DNA from 2 places in the Cobetia sp. 3AK genome. Region 1 is predicted to be linked to the other one. Evidence: predicted binding sites of a transcription regulator. Region 1 holds the regulator's gene; the other holds the start of a gene.
What was found. The regulator sigma-54, encoded in region 1, starts transcription at its own class of promoters, with help from an activator protein. The targets are predictions, from matches to a motif close to TGGCACNNNNNTTGCTNT.

Region 1 (7,857 bases):
CATGATCACCTCGTCGGACACGGTGCTGGCACTGTCCAATTCCGGTGAAACCGCCGAAGTCACCGCCCTGCTGCCACTGCTCAAGCGCATGGGGACGCCGCTGGTCTCGATGACCGGCAAGCCCGGCTCGACGCTCGCGCGTGATGCAGACGCACACCTGGACACCAGCGTCGCCCAGGAGGCCTGTCCGCTGAATCTGGCACCGACGGCCTCCACGACCGCCGCACTGGTGATGGGGGATGCGCTGGCCGTGGCACTGCTGGAAGCCCGCGGCTTCACCGCCGAGGAGTTCGCACTCTCTCATCCCGGTGGCAGTCTGGGGCGGCGACTGCTGCTGCGCGTCCAGGACGTCATGCATCAAGGCGATGCCCTGCCACGCGTGGCGCTGGGCAGCCCACTGCGCGATGCGCTGCTCGAGATCACCCGCCAGGGCATGGGGTTCACCTGCGTGATCGACGAGGACGAGCATCTGGTCGGCGTCTATACCGATGGGGATCTGCGCCGCACCCTGGATCAGCACGGCGATCTGCGGGCGCTCAAGGTCGATGACGTCATGACGCGCGGTGGCAAGACCATCCGTTCCAGCATGCTGGCCGCCGAGGCGGTGCGCATCATGGAAGAAAACCGCATCAGCGTTCTGGTAGTCTGTGACGAGGATGAGCACCCGATCGGCGCCATCCACATGCACGGCCTGCTGGCCAGCGGCGTGATCTGAACTCCCCCGCGGGATTGCTGTCTCTGCACGACAGTCCCGTGAGTCTGGCGAGGGCAGCACGCAACCGTTGGCGGTCGTCGCCTACAGGAATGCGTCACGCATGCACGGAATGCGAGGAGAAAGACCATGAATGACATCACTTCCCTGGCGGAGGACTACCCCCAGGACATCATCGACCGCTCACGTCGCGTGCGCCTGCTGGCGCTGGATGTGGACGGCGTGCTGACGGACAACCGGCTGCACTACGATGCCAATGGCGTGGAAACCAAGAGCTTCCACGTCCAGGATGGCCACGGCCTCAAGCTGATCCTGCGCAGCGGTATCCGAGTCGCCTTGATCACGGGTCGCAGCTCGCCGATGGTGGAACGTCGCGCCAAGGAGCTGGGTATCCAGGACGTCATTCAGGGCCGCGAGGACAAGCTGGTCGCGCTGACCAACCTGTGTCGCGAGCACGATATCGCGCTGGATGAGGTGGCCTACTGCGGAGATGACCTGCCGGATCGCGAAGCCATCCGTCGCGTCGGTCTGGGGGTCAGCGTTCCCAACGCCATGCCCTATGTGATGAGTGAAGCCAACTGGGTGACCACTCGTCAGGGCGGTGATGGTGCCGTGCGCGAGATCTGTGATCTGCTGCTCAAGGCACAGGGCCACTGGGCCTCGGTGCTGGATACCTATCTGCAGGAGTCGCGCGCCTGATGCCACGTCTTCCCCGTCCCTCTCCGCGCCTGTGGCTGATGCTGCTGCTCCTGCTGGTCGGCGGCGTCATGGCCCTGATCGAGCAGCGCAACAGTCTGGAATCGACAGTGGATGTCGACGCCAGCAGTGATGAGCCGGATTACTATCTCGACGGGGCTGACATGACGCGCTTCGATGCGCGGGGAGTGTCGATCCAGTCGATGACCTCCCCGCACATCGAACACACGCCAGGCGATGACGTGACGCGTGCGCAGGCACCGAAGATCCGGACCAACGACAGCGAAGACCGTCGCTGGTACGCCACGGGTGACAGTGGCGTGTTGAGCGCCGGCGGCGACACCTTCACCCTCGAGGGCAATGCCAGACTGCGCCAGCCTTCGGACGCCTGGACACTGGACACCGACGTGCTGCATTACAGTCGTGAGCAGAACCGTGCCTGGAGTGACGTGCCGGTGGTGATCACCCAGAATGGTCAACGCGTCGAGAGTGACCGCTTCAGCGCTGACCTCTCTCAGGATTCCGCCCAGCTGGAAGGCCGCGTCCGCAGTACCCTGCAACCCGGCAAGGGCAAGAGCGATGCCGCCCGGGAAGCCGAGACTCTCGACACCGGCAATGACACCACCCGTGACGATGATGGCCGCGTCTCCAGCACCTTCGATGCCGCACCGGCCCAGGATCAGTGAGCGCGCCCCTGCATGCGCCGAATCCTCTCTCCCCGATTTCCGCTTCACGATGGCCTGAGTGATCGTGAAGCCTTACCAGTTCTGCCAAGGAGCACTCCATGACTTCAACGACTCTCACGCCCTTGACGGTCTGGCGCCAGACACTCAGACCCGGTGTCATGGCCCTTGGCCTGGCACTTGGCATGACGACGCTTTCCCCGACCGCACTGGCGCTGGACAGCGATGCCAACCAGCCGATCAACATTGCCGCCGACTCACTGTCACTGGATGACAAGGCCGGCACGGCCACCTATACCGGTCGCGTGGAAATGCGCCAGGGCAGCATGAAGCTGGATGCCGCGCGCGTGGACATCAGTCGCGCCGACAGCGGCGAGATCTCCCTGGTCAAGGCCACCGGCCAGCGCGCCTACATGGAGCAGAAACCCGATACCGACGAGCGACTGGTCAAGGGCTGGGCGAATACCATTCGCTACCACGCGCTGGAGCGCCGGGTGGAACTGGTCGGCGATGCCCGCCTGGAGAAAGGCGATGACACCTTCGAAGGTGGCTACGTGGAATACTTCCTGGACAAGCGCCAGGTCAATGCCAGCAATGGCACCGATGCCTCATCCTCCGAGGGGTCACGCGTCCACATGACCCTGACGCCACGTGGCGCCAATGCCAGCAAGGATCAATGAGCATGACTGCTGCCAGCCCACGTACCCTCAGCGCTCGTCATCTGGCCAAGGCCTACAAGGGTCGCAAGGTCGTCAAGGACATCTCGCTGGAAATCCGCCAGGGTGACATCGTAGGCCTGCTGGGCCCCAACGGGGCCGGCAAGACGACCTCGTTCTACATGATCGTCGGCCTCGTGCGCTCGGATGCCGGTAGCGTGACCATCGATGACCACGACCTGTCCGGCGCCGCCATGCACCAGCGGGCTCGCGCCGGCATCGGCTATCTGCCCCAGGAAGCCTCGATCTTCCGCAAGCTCTCGGTGTCCGACAACATCATGGCGATCCTCGAGACGCGCAAGGATCTGGATCGCAACGGACGCAAGGCACGCCTGGAGGAGCTGCTCAACGAGTTCAGCATCACGCATATTCGTGACAGTGCCGGCATGAGCCTTTCCGGCGGGGAGCGCCGCCGCGTGGAGATCGCTCGCGCACTGGCCACCGAGCCAGACTTCGTGCTGCTAGATGAGCCGTTTGCCGGCGTGGACCCCATCTCGGTGGGCGAGATCAAGAGCATCGTGCGCCAGCTGCGTGACCGCGGCATCGGGGTGCTGATCACCGACCACAACGTGCGCGAGACACTCGACATCTGCGATACCGCCTACATCGTGGGCGATGGTCAGATCATCGCGCATGGCGACGCCGACACCATCCTCGCCAACCAGCAGGTGCGTGATGTCTACCTGGGCCATGAGTTCAAGCTCTAGCCCGAGAGTGCCGTCAGCCTGGTGAGAGCCGTCAGCCTGACGAGAGCCGTCCGACCTCTTCTGCTCTCACCAGCACCCTCCAGCACCCGCCACTTCCTGCTTCACTGTCGGGGCCTCGTTCCCCGCCCCCTCACGCAAGCGCCTCGACATGCGCTTGCGTGATCTCCCCGTGAACCTTCCTGCTCTGCCACACCTCACTCGAATGCATGACGTCCATACCACCTTGGTGGCAACATGGCATGCAAGTTGCTTGAATATTCTCGACTGCCCCTTGTCAGTGCCCCGACCCACGGTATAGCGTAGATGCACGTTCCTTTGCCGTGAATGACAGACCCCATGAAACCCACCTTGCAGCTTCGACTCGGCACTTCCCTGACCATGACCCCGCAACTTCAGCAAGCGATCCAGCTGCTGCAGTTGTCGACGCTGGACCTGCGTCAGGAGATACAGCAGGCGCTCGAGTCAAACCCCATGCTGGAGCTTGACGAGGAATACGAGTCGCTGGATGTCGCGGAGACACAGGACAAGAGCGAGATCTCCACCTCCGAGACCAACAGCGAGATTCCTGAAGAATACCCTCTCGACAGTGACTGGTCGGACCTCTACCAGGATCACGCAGGCAGCCTGACCAGTTCCGGCAGCGGAAGCTCGAGCGAGGACGGGCCGGACTTCGATCGCAACACCAGTGTCGAAAGCCTGCAGGACCATCTGCGCTGGCAGCTGGCGATGACGGACCTCGATGCGCGTGAACGCCAGATGGCGGAGAGTCTGATCGATGCGGTGGATGGGGCCGGCTACCTGAGCATGAGCCTGGACGAACTGGTCGATGGCCTGCGAGGTCAGGGACTGCCCGGCCTCAAGGCGTCGGAACTCGAGCAGGTCCTGCTGCGCCTTCAGCAGTTCGATCCCACCGGTGTGTTCGCTCGAGACCTGCGGGAATGCCTGCTGCTTCAGCTGGCCCTGCTGCCGGACGATCTGCCACTGCTGGCCCAGGCCCGCCGTCTGGTGCGGCAATTCCTCGAGGCACTGGGCAATGACGATCGCAAGCTGCTCAAGCGTCGCCTGAGCCTGGATGATGATGAGCTGGATCACGTCATTCGTCTGGTACGGGCGCTCGACCCGCGCCCAGCGTCCGCCTGGGGCGAGCCTGCCAGTGATTACGTCATCCCGGACCTGCTGGTCCGTCATACGCGTCACGGCTGGCAGGTCGAGCTCAACCCGGAAGCGCTGCCCAAGCTGCGTATCCAGCCGGAATATGCCGCCCTCATCAAGCGGGCCGACAAGTCCGCGGACAACACCTTCCTCAAGGACAATCTTCAGGAAGCCCGCTGGCTGATGAAGAGCCTGTCCTCACGCAACGACACCCTGCTCAAGGTGGGCCGCGAGATCATGGCGCGCCAGATCGACTTCCTCGAGCAGGGGGAAGAAGGCATGAAGCCGCTGATCCTCGCCAACATCGCGGAAGTGGTCGAGATGCACGAATCCACCATCTCGCGGGTGACCACCCAGAAATATATCCACACCCCGAGAGGCGTGTTCGAACTCAAGTTCTTCTTCTCGAGTCAGGTGGGTGGCAGCGGCAACGGTGACGCGCACTCCAGCACCGCGATCCGCGCGCGCATTCGCAAGCTGATCTCGGAAGAACCGGCGCGCAAGCCATTGTCCGACTCACGCCTGGTGGATCTGCTGGCCAGTGATGGCATCGAGGTAGCGCGCCGGACGGTCGCCAAGTATCGCGAGGCCATGGGCATCCCCTCCTCCAGCGAGCGCAAGCGCTTGGCGTGAGTCTCGATAACGGATACCCGCAAGCCAGCGGGCTCCACACGTCGGAGCGCTGAAGCTCGCCCCCTTGCACCTGCCATCCTGGCATCATCTGCCAATCGGTCGTCTGAATACCGGTTGGCAATGCCTGTCCTTGCGACTGCGTGAGTGACTTCACGCCCCCAATTGCCTATTTTTCCTGCCACTTTTCTCCAGAGTGCTTTCTTTTTCCCTCACATCCCACGGACAGATAGCCAGGGGTCGCCACCGACTCCTGCCACACGAACGTCGACGTAAATGCTGACATTGGCCACAAACGGCCGGTTTCTCGAGCCCCATTCCGTCCGTGATGCGAGGCGATGCTCATGAAGAACCTGCTGATATCCCTCGCTGGGTTGAAGACAAGCCTTGCCCCACGATGCAGCGCAGCGTTGATCTTTGTTCAAAGCTTGGGCATTGTCGGGGTAGACGCTCGGTACACCGGCACCGCCGCTCTCGCCAGCAGATGATCGCCACGAGACCATGGCCGGAGTCAGAAAGTGGCCGCGCGTTCAATCAGGGTTTGCTCGCAGTCAAAAAGGGTTACAATTCAAAGGCAACCCGCTGGATAAAGGAGCGTGTCCATGCAAGTGAATATCACCGGGCATCATGTGGAACTCACCGATCCTCTCCGCGATTATGTCAACGAGAAGCTCGCTCGCCTCGAACGGCATTACGACAACATCACCAATGTTCAGGTGACACTGTCGATCGAGAAGGAACGCCAACAAGCTGCCTGCACCCTGCACGCCGCTGGCGCCGACCTCCATGCCCTGGCAGAAGACCCCAACATGTACGCTGCCATCGACGCGCTCGCCGACAAGCTGGACCGCCAGCTGGTCAAACACAAGGAAAAGTCCCAGGCTCGCTCTCAGGGCACCGGGACCCGTTGACCTTCTGCCATGACACTTGATCAGATTCTTCCCCCCGAGCGCACGCTCTACGGCGTCCCCGGGGGGAGCAAGAAGCGGGTGCTGGAATTCTTCAGCACCTTCATTGCTCAGAACATTCCCAGCCTGGACAGCCAGGAAGTCTTCTCGCGCCTGATCGGGCGCGAGAGACTGGGTTCGACGGGTATCGGCCACGGCGTGGCCGTGCCACATGCACGCAGTCCACACTGCAAGACCCCCATCGCGGCGTTCATGAAGCTCGGTGACCCCATCGACTTTGACGCCATCGATGGCGAACCCATCGATCTGCTGTTCGTGCTGCTGGTCCCCGAGGAGGCAGATGACACCCATCTCACTCTGCTCGGCCAGGTGGCGGAACTGCTCAACTCGCCCACCAACCGGGCAGCATTGCGCCAGGCAGACAGTCAGCGAGCATTGTTCGATGCCCTGACCTCGGCCATCGCCGAATTGCCGGCGCGCTGAACCTGCAAGCCCGGACTCGCTCCGGGCTTGTCGCTGACTGGCCTCAGGCACCCTCCGCTTTCACCTCATGCTGACCTCGCCCTGGGAGAGCACTCCATGAAGATCGTGATCATCAGTGGTCGCTCCGGTTCCGGCAAATCGATTGCCCTCCAGGCGCTGGAAGACATTGGCTACTATGCCATCGACAATCTGCCCGGCATGCTGCTGGCACCATTGGTCGAGCAGCTGGAAAAGGACAGCCCCACCCGCCGGCGCATCGCGGTCTCCATTGACGCGCGCAACCTCCCCGATGCCCTGAGTCGCTTCCCTGAACTGCTCGACAGCGTTCGTCAGAGCGGCATGGATGTGCAGGTCGTCTACCTGACCACGGACTCCCGTGTCCTGCTCGAACGCTATTCCGCGACCCGCCGCCGTCATCCGCTGACCCGCGACAATGACCGCACGCTGGCCGAGGCCATCGAGATCGAGCAGCAGACACTGGCCCCGATTCGTCAGAAGGCGGATCTGGTCATCGACTCGACCAACCTCAGCGTGCATGACCTGCGCTCGCGCATCACCGAACAGGTCGCACAGCACAGCTCTCGTCATCTGACACTCACCTTCGAGTCCTTCGGCTTCAAGCATGGCGTGCCGACCGATGCCGACATGGTGTTCGATGCCCGCTGCCTGCCCAACCCCTACTGGGACATCAATCTGCGCAGCGATACCGGTCGTGATGACAGCGTGGCGGAATTCCTGCAGCGCTACCCGGACGTCAAGGCAATGCAGGATGACATCGCCGGCTGGCTGGAACGCTGGCTGCCCGCCTATCAGGCCAGCAATCGCAGCTACCTGACCGTTTCGGTGGGCTGTACCGGTGGCCAGCATCGCAGCGTCTATCTCTGCGAGCAGCTGGCCGAACATTTCGCCAAGCAGCTTCCTGAGGTGCGTCTACGCCACCGGGAACTGGGGATCCATACGGCCCTGGCGATCAGCGATACCCGTCAGGAGTCACACGATGCCCAGTCGTGAACTGGTTCTGACCAACAAGCGCGGGCTGCATGCTCGCGCTGCCACCAAGCTGGTCAACTGCTGTGCGCCCTTCGAGGCCACGGTCATGGTCAGTCACGGTGAGCGACGCGCCAACGCGGCCAACGTCATGGCGCTGCTGATGCTGGCAGCCCCGTGTGG
Region 2 (7,857 bases), on a different contig from region 1:
GCTGTCATGCCTTCATGAAAAGGCATTGATATTTCTCATTGATATCAATTTAATCAACAAGATAGCGGAGTAATGGGCGTGATGATGCGGTGATGCTCTCATGACGGGACATGGGTGTTGCACAGATGATGCAGACGATGATCAGTGACGAGACTCGATACCGGTGCGTCCCTTTTTCGTTGAGGTCCGCACCCTTGATGCAACGCTTGAGGCATGGCGATAGGTATCGATGACAATCAATTCTCACACGCGCACGATCACTCGTGGCGTGGCGCAAGACGTGGGAAATGACAGGAACGTCAACGGGTATTCTGGTGAATCGGACAGGATTAATAAATGACCTGAATCAGGATTGAAAACGGCTGATGACGAAAATCATTCATTGCCATTAATGCGATATCGTTTGCCTCATGCGAGGGGATTATCGACTGGTGCGAGGAAGGGACTGACAACCAGCAGTCGATCAGCTGTCGTGTCGTTGGAAAGGATGGCAAACGTGAACGCGGGCGGCGCGCTGGCAGGAACCCGCAGACATGTGAAGTCGCAGGTAGAGGCGTGCAGGCGAGCGAGCGCTGGCTCTGTTATGCTCTGCGCCCGCACGCATGCCTGTTCGGCTCGTGCCTGTTCATCGACTGAAGGAATGTCCTCGTGACTGACGCCACCGCCACCCCTGCCTTTGCCTCTCTGGCGCTGGCGCCCGAGCTGCTCACCAATCTGGAGACGCTCGACTATCACACCATGACGCCGATTCAGGCGCAGAGCCTGCCGCCGATGCTGGAAGGGCGCGATGTCATCGCCCAGGGCCAGACGGGCTCCGGCAAGACCGCCGCCTTCGGCCTCGGCCTGTTGTCGCGCCTCAAGGTCTCGCGCTTTCGTGTCCAGTCGCTGGTGCTGTGCCCCACGCGTGAGCTGGCCGATCAGGTCGCCGGCGAGATTCGCCGTCTGGCGCGCGGTCTGCACAACGTCAAGGTGCTGACGCTGTGTGGCGGTGCGCCCTTCGGCCCGCAGCTGGGCTCGCTGGAACACGGCGCGCATATCATCGTCGGCACGCCGGGCCGGGTGGACGAGCACCTGCGCAAGGGCAGCCTGAGCCTTGCCGAGCTTAATACCCTGGTGCTGGACGAGGCCGACCGCATGCTCGACATGGGCTTCGCCGAGGTGCTGGAAGCCATCATCGCCGAGACCCCGGAAGCGCGTCAGACGCTGCTGTTCAGCGCGACCTTCGCCGATGGCGTGCGCCCGATCGCCGAGCGCATCCTGCGGGAGCCGGTCAGCATCGAGGTCGCCTCCACCCACGATGACAGCAGCATCCGTCAGCTGTTTCATCGGGTAGCGGATGAAGAGGCGCGTTTCGAGGCGCTGCGTATCCTGCTGCTCAAGTATCGTCCTGACACCAGCGTGGTGTTCTGCAACACCAAGCGCGAGGCACAGGAGGTCAGCGATGCCCTCAATGAGCACGGTTTCAGTGCCATGGCCCTGCACGGTGATCTGGAGCAGCGCGAGCGTGATCAGACGCTGGTGATGTTCGCCAACAAGAGCACCTCGATTCTGGTGGCCACGGACGTCGCGGCACGCGGGCTGGATATCGACGCGCTGGATGCGGTCTTCAATTACCAGATCGCCCGGGACCTCGATGCCCACGTCCACCGTGTCGGGCGTACCGGTCGCGCGGGCAGCTCCGGTATCGCCTGTACGCTGTATACCGAGAAGGAAGACTATCGCCTGGCCAAGCTGGGAGATTTCCTCGAGCAGACGCTGGAAGCCGAGCCGCTGCCGGCGAAGAGCATGCTGACCCGTGAACCCTTCCGCGCGCGCATGGCGACGCTGCAGATCGATGGCGGCAAGAAGGACAAGCTGCGTCCCGGCGACATCCTCGGTGCCCTGACGGGCGATGGCGGCCTGCCGGGCAGCCAGATCGGCAAGATCAAGGTACTGGCCCGCACCACCTACGTGGCGGTGGAGCGCGATGTCGCCAAGGCCGCGCTGACCCAGCTGATGAACGGCAAGCTCAAGGGCCGCTCCTTCCGCGCGCGTCGCCTCAAGAGCTGACAGGGGCGCACGTCTGATGGCGTGGAAATCAGCAGAGGAGTGACATGGCAGGTCCCACGTCTCTCATCTGGATCACGACCTTGTCATCACGTCATTCGATGCCCGCCACTTCGGCGGGCATCGTGCTTTTTGAGCAGTAGATTGACTCTCGCGGGCCATGACGGCGGTGGCTAAGCTTGGGGGTGACGGCCCTGATCGACAGGGCGCTGAACCGGTAACTCGTGATGACTGACAATCCCGCCGATAATCTTCGCATCCGTGAAGAACGTCTCATCGATCATGAGCGCATCTACCGCATCCATGAATCCGTGTTTGCCGGCCACCGGGAGGCTCGCCTGGGCGACAGACTGCGTCGCAGTGATCTGGCGCAGATCTCGCTGGTGGCCGAGCGCTTCTCTGACCCGGAAAGCGGGCGTCACCTCAGTGAAGGCGAAGGAGGGCTGCTGGGGCATGTGATGGCCTCGCGCGTGGAACTCTCCGGCTGTCCGGGACGCGTGCTGATGGCATTGGCGCCTCTGGCGGTGCTTCCCCAGCACCAGCGTCATGGCATCGGCAAGCGGCTGGTGATCTCGGCGGTCAAGCGTTGTCGTCTGCTGGGAGCGGGCGCCGTGGTGGCGGCGGGTCATGCCGAGTTCTATGCCCATCTGGGCTTTCACCCGGCGCGCCATTACGGCCTTTATTGCCATCACGAGGATGTGCCGGGCGCCTTCGTGGCCATCGAGCTGGTGCCGGACTATCTGGCGGGGCTGGGAGGCGAGGTGCTCTTCGACCATGGTTTCTCTGACCTGGGCCTCTGACCTGGGCCCCTGGCTCGAGCGCAGATTCGCGCTCTGATCCGGGCTCCTCGAAGGGGTTTGCCCTGTGGTGTGCCTCGTCACTCGGTCATCCCCTTGCAACTCGGCGTTGCGCCACCCTTGAAACCGCGCGACACCCGCTCCATGTCCTGTGTATCCCCGCGCTGTTGTCTGTACTGGTGTGCAGGCCGGGGCGTTATCCCGACCGATGATTCAAGGAGAGACATCATGAAGCTCAAGACTCTGGGTAGTTCGCTGATGATTGCCATGCTGGGTCTCGGTGGCCTGTCACTCGCCGGTTGCGAGGACGAGGGCCCGATGGAGAAGGCTGGCGAGAAGATGGACAACGCCGTGGAAGACGCCGGTGACAGCGTCGAGAACGCCACCGACAGCTGATGGCTGGCCGTGACTCGCCCGCGAGCACGGCGAACCGCAAGGTGTGAATGCACAAAGGCCCCGCCTCTCATGAGACGGGGCCTTTGCATGTCAGGGCTCCGTGTATCAGGGCTGCATGTATCAGAGGTTTGAGAAAGTCTCAGGAAGAGACAGGCTCAGACAGACACGGGCTGCTGGTCGCTCTGCTGCTTGCGTTCCGCGACGGCGGCGTCATAGGCGCGGCCTTCCTCGGCCTCGGTGGCGGCGCTGAAGCGCACCAGCAGGGCGAACAGCGAGATCACGATCACGCCCATGCCCAGATACATCAGGCCTTCCTGATAGGTCAGTTCTTCACTGCGGAACAGGAAGCCCGCGGCGACAGCCCCCGCGTTGCCGCCCGCACCGACGATACCGGCCACCGCGCCCAGTGCCTTGCGATTGACGAAGGGTACGATCCCGAAGGTGGCGCCTTCCGCCATCTGCACGAACAGGCTGAACACCAGCATGATGCCGATGGCCACCGCGAGGGTTTCCATCTGGGCGAAGCCGACCAGCGCCACGCCTTCACACAGCAGCGCGATGAACAGCCAGCGCACGCGACCCTTGAGGCCGGACTGACGGGCGAACAGGTCGGAGAAGACGCCGCCCAGGGTGCGCGCGAACAGGTTCATCAGGCCGAACAGGCCCGCGATGAGGCCGGCGGTGGCGAGATCGAGATCGAAGTGATCGAAGAAGTAGATGGCGGCGACGTTGTTGATGGTCAGCTCGACCCCGAAACAGGCGCCGTAGACGAGGAACAGGGCCCAGACACGGATGTCGCGTGCCGCCGCGCCGAAGGTGGCGCGCATGCTGTATTCCTTCTCGGCCTTGGGCAGCTCACCACGCTCACGCAGCTCGCTGAAGTTGCCGTCCGGCGCATCCTGGGTGAAGAAGTAGTAGGCGATCCCGGTGAGGAACAGCACGATGCCCGGCACGACCATCGCCAGACGCCAGCCCAGGGTCTGCTCGACGCCCAGCATCAGAAGACCGGCCATCACCAATGGCATCAGCATCTGGGTGGTGCCGCCGCCCAGGTTGCCCCAGCCGGCGGTGGTGGCATTGGCGGTGCCGACCACGTTGGGGCCGAACATCACGGAGGTATGGTACTGGGTGATGACGAAGGACGCGCCGATGGCACCGATGGCCAGACGGGCGAGGAAGAAGGATTCGAAGCTGTCGGCGAAGCCGATGCACATCACCGGCAGCGAGCCGAGGCACAGCAGCCAGGTGTAGGCCTTGCGTGGCCCGATGCGATCACACAGCACGCCGATGGCAAGTCGCACGATCACCGTGATGGCGACGGAGGCGATGATGGTGTTGCCGATCTGGGTCTTGGTCAGGCCGAGGTCATCGCGCACCACGGCCATCAAGGGCGCGATGCCAAACCAGCCGAAGAAGCAGACGTGGAAGGCGAACCACGACATGTGGAAGGCGCGCATCTGCGGGGTATTGAAGCTGAACAGCCGGATACGGCTGGCCTTGTTGCGAATATCCATGAGTGGGCTCCTGGTACAGCGTCGGTGCCGGACGCCAGGGTCTCGGCGCACGACGGGTGGTCGAACAGCTGTGAACGACAGCGGGGCGCCTCGTCATTGAGGGGCCTGGTTCGACGCACTCGTACTCCCGGGAGCCTGGTCCACGTCATGGATGATGCATGGCACGCTTGTCTGCCATTGCCTGACTCAAAGCAAGTAGCGCGCCACTTGCGGGGGTGTTGTGCGTCCAACCCCCGTCATATCAAGGGCTTGGAATCATCATGTCGGGCAAGACAGCAGTGGGGAGTAAGCAGGGCGATGCCCAGTGGCGGTGCGCGGCGGGGTGAGGATGATCCAGTCTGGCGCACGTGGCGGGCGAGAGATCGCCAGATCACGCCATGCATCATTGCTGTGCAGCCGGGCGCGCCCTTGCGCACTGCGGAAGGCCTTTAAGGCCAGCGCTGCACCAGTTTGTGGCATGAATCCTGCAGTGTCAGAGGCGTGGCGCCATCCTGACTCCCGCTTGCGAAGACGCCGTCGTCGTTGATCTCGGACGTCGGTGCCTGATCGCTCGAGGCGTCGCCTGACACCCCGGCACCACCGCCTGACACACTGCCAAGGAAGCCTGATATGCCCGTGACCGTGTTGATCGTCGATGTGCGCAGCGAGCGTTCCGCCGCTCTGGAGCAGGCGCTGTTGAGCGCCGGCTTCGAGGTGGCGCTGCGGGTCGATGAACACGAGGACCTGCATGCGCTGGTGCAGCACCATCAGCCGGATGCCGTGATCATCGACGCCGACCTGCCCAGCCGTGACACCCTCGAGCACCTCGGCCAGCTGGGGCGTCACTATCCCAAGCCGATGATCATGCTGGCCAGTGAGGACGCGCCGGACCTGGTGCGCCAGGCGGCTGGCGCCGGCGTGTCCGCCTACGTGGTGGATCACGTCATGCCGGCGATGGTGCGCAGCATGGTCGAGGTGGCCATCACCAGCTTCGAGGCTCACCGTGCCCTCAAGGGCGAACTCAATCGCACCCAGACCACTCTGATACAGCGGCGCAGCGTGGATCGCGCCAAGGCGCTGGTGATGGAGAGTCGCGGACTGGGGGAGGATGCGGCCTACCAATATCTGCGCAAGACCGCGATGAATCGGCGTCTGGCATTGCACGAGCTGGCCGATGAGCTGCTCAAGGCGTCGCGTCGGCACTGAGCCGAGTCTCGTGATGTCCTTCTCTTTCGATCGTTCAAAAGGTGGATGTGATGCTCAGTGATTCTCTTCTCAATGGCCATCAGTTGACGCTGGGGTTGATGCCGCTCAATGACGCGGCACCTCTGGTGGTGGCGGAGCGTCAGGGGTTCTTCCGTGAGGAGGGGCTGGCCGTGACGCTCAAGTGGCAGCCGTCGTGGGCGGCACTGCGCGATGACCTGCAGACCGGCGTGTTGCAGGGCGCGCAGATGCTGGCGCTGATGCCGCTGACCTCGACCCTGGGGCTGGATGGCCGCGCCACACCGGTGATCAGCGCGATGACGCTCAATCTGGGCGGCAACTCCATCACCCTGTCGCGGGCCCTGATGGCGGCGCTGGCCGAGGAGGGGCATGACCTGGGCTCTCCGCTGGCGGTGTCTCGGGCGCTGGCGGCGCACGTGCAGGCGCGCCGCGAGCGTGGGGAGGCGGCGCTCAAGCTTGCCAGCGTGCATCCCTTCTCCTCGCACCGCTATCTGCTGCGTTACTGGCTGGCGGCCGGCGGGATCGACCCGAATCGCGACATCGAGATGCGTGCGGTGGCCCCGCCGTTGATGGCCGCCCAGCTGGCAAGTGGCGCGCTGGACGGCTTCTGTGTCGGAGAACCCTGGAACAGTCTGGCCGCCGTGCAGGGCATGGGGCAGGTGGTGGCGGGCAGTCATGATATCTGGCGCTTCGGACAGGAAAAGGTGCTGGGCGTGCGCGAGGACTGGGCGGAGCAGCACCCGCTGGCGCATCAGGCGCTGATTCGTGCGCTGCTCAAGGCCTGTGCCTGGCTGGACCGCCCGGGCAACCGTGAGCAGGCCGCGCAGTGGCTGCATGATGAAGGCATGCAGGAAGTGCCGCTTTCGGTGGTGGCGCGTGGACTGCGCGACGTGGATGTCGAGCAGTCGGTGGAGGCGTTCCAGCGGGAAAATCCCGGCTGGACCATCTTCCATCGCTACGCGGCCAACTTCCCGTGGCGCTCGCAGACCCGCTGGTATGCCGCCCAGATGCAGCGCTGGGGGCATCTCGAGGGAGTCAGCGACAATGACCTCGAAGCGACCCTGGCACGCTGCGTACGCCCGGACCTCTACCGCAGCGCAGCCCGCAAGCTGGGCATGGTGGTGCCGGTGGCGGATGAGCGCAGCGAAGGCACGCATCCGGCGCCCTGGTGGCTGAGCGGCGAGGCAGGGCAGGTGCCGATGCCGGCGGATGGCTTCATCGATGGGGCGGTCTTCGAATGACACCGCTGGCGCGCGCTGAAGCGTGAGGCGACAAGCCGAGGGGTGAGCAGTGGGAAGCGAGTCAAGAGGCGAGGGGTGAGGGGGGAGGGGTGAGGGGGTAGAGAAGAGGCGCCCGCGAGCGCGAAACCTGTCGGCTCAGGCATGTTGGCAGTGCGGTTATGATATTCTCATCGGACTGCCAGCACCGCGTCAGGGGATCGCATGACCACTCGCAAGTCTCAGATTCGCAAGGATAATGTCGGCCGCATCCTGCTTGCCGCCGAAAAGATCTTCGCTCTCAAGGGCTATGTCGGCGCCAGCATGGTCGATATTGCCGCCGAGGTAGAGCTGCCCAAGTCCAATCTGCATTACTACTTCAGCACCAAGGAAGCGCTGTATCGCGCGGTCCTCGATGGTCTGCTGGCGCTGTGGAAGGAAGATGCGCTGTGCTTCGAGGCCTATGACGACCCGCAGCTGGTGCTCTCCACCTACATTCGCGCCAAGATGATGCACTCGCGCCAGCGTCCGTATGGCTCCAAGGTATGGGCCAGCGAGATCATGCAGGGCGCGCCGGTGCTGGGCGAGGAGCTGACGGTGTGGCTCGACGAGTGGGCCGAGATGAAGAAGTCACGCCTGCGCCAGTGGATCAGCGAGGGGCGCATCGACAACGTCGATGCTTCC

Region 2: QD228_RS05495 (NarK family nitrate/nitrite MFS transporter) is a predicted target of sigma-54. The motif match lies at 4,942-4,959, and genes of this name have one in related genera.

The regions. Positions count from the first base shown of each region.
Region 1 is NZ_JARWKR010000001.1:467,937-475,793, forward strand. It holds gene QD228_RS02030 (KpsF/GutQ family sugar-phosphate isomerase) at 1-715, shown strand, start outside; gene QD228_RS02035 (HAD hydrolase family protein) at 842-1,411, shown strand; gene lptC (LPS export ABC transporter periplasmic protein LptC) at 1,411-2,094, shown strand; gene lptA (lipopolysaccharide transport periplasmic protein LptA) at 2,193-2,771, shown strand; gene lptB (LPS export ABC transporter ATP-binding protein) at 2,768-3,514, shown strand; gene QD228_RS02055 (RNA polymerase factor sigma-54) at 3,851-5,299, shown strand; gene raiA (ribosome-associated translation inhibitor RaiA) at 5,899-6,207, shown strand; gene QD228_RS02065 (PTS sugar transporter subunit IIA) at 6,217-6,687, shown strand; gene rapZ (RNase adapter RapZ) at 6,784-7,698, shown strand; gene QD228_RS02075 (HPr family phosphocarrier protein) at 7,685-7,857, shown strand, end outside.
Region 2 is NZ_JARWKR010000003.1:172,899-180,755, reverse strand. It holds gene dbpA (ATP-dependent RNA helicase DbpA) at 649-2,049, shown strand; gene QD228_RS05505 (N-acetyltransferase) at 2,274-2,846, shown strand; gene QD228_RS05500 (hypothetical protein) at 3,072-3,239, shown strand; gene QD228_RS05495 (NarK family nitrate/nitrite MFS transporter) at 3,395-4,753, opposite strand; gene QD228_RS05490 (ANTAR domain-containing protein) at 5,363-5,938, shown strand; gene QD228_RS05485 (CmpA/NrtA family ABC transporter substrate-binding protein) at 5,989-7,197, shown strand; gene QD228_RS05480 (TetR/AcrR family transcriptional regulator) at 7,399-7,857, shown strand, end outside.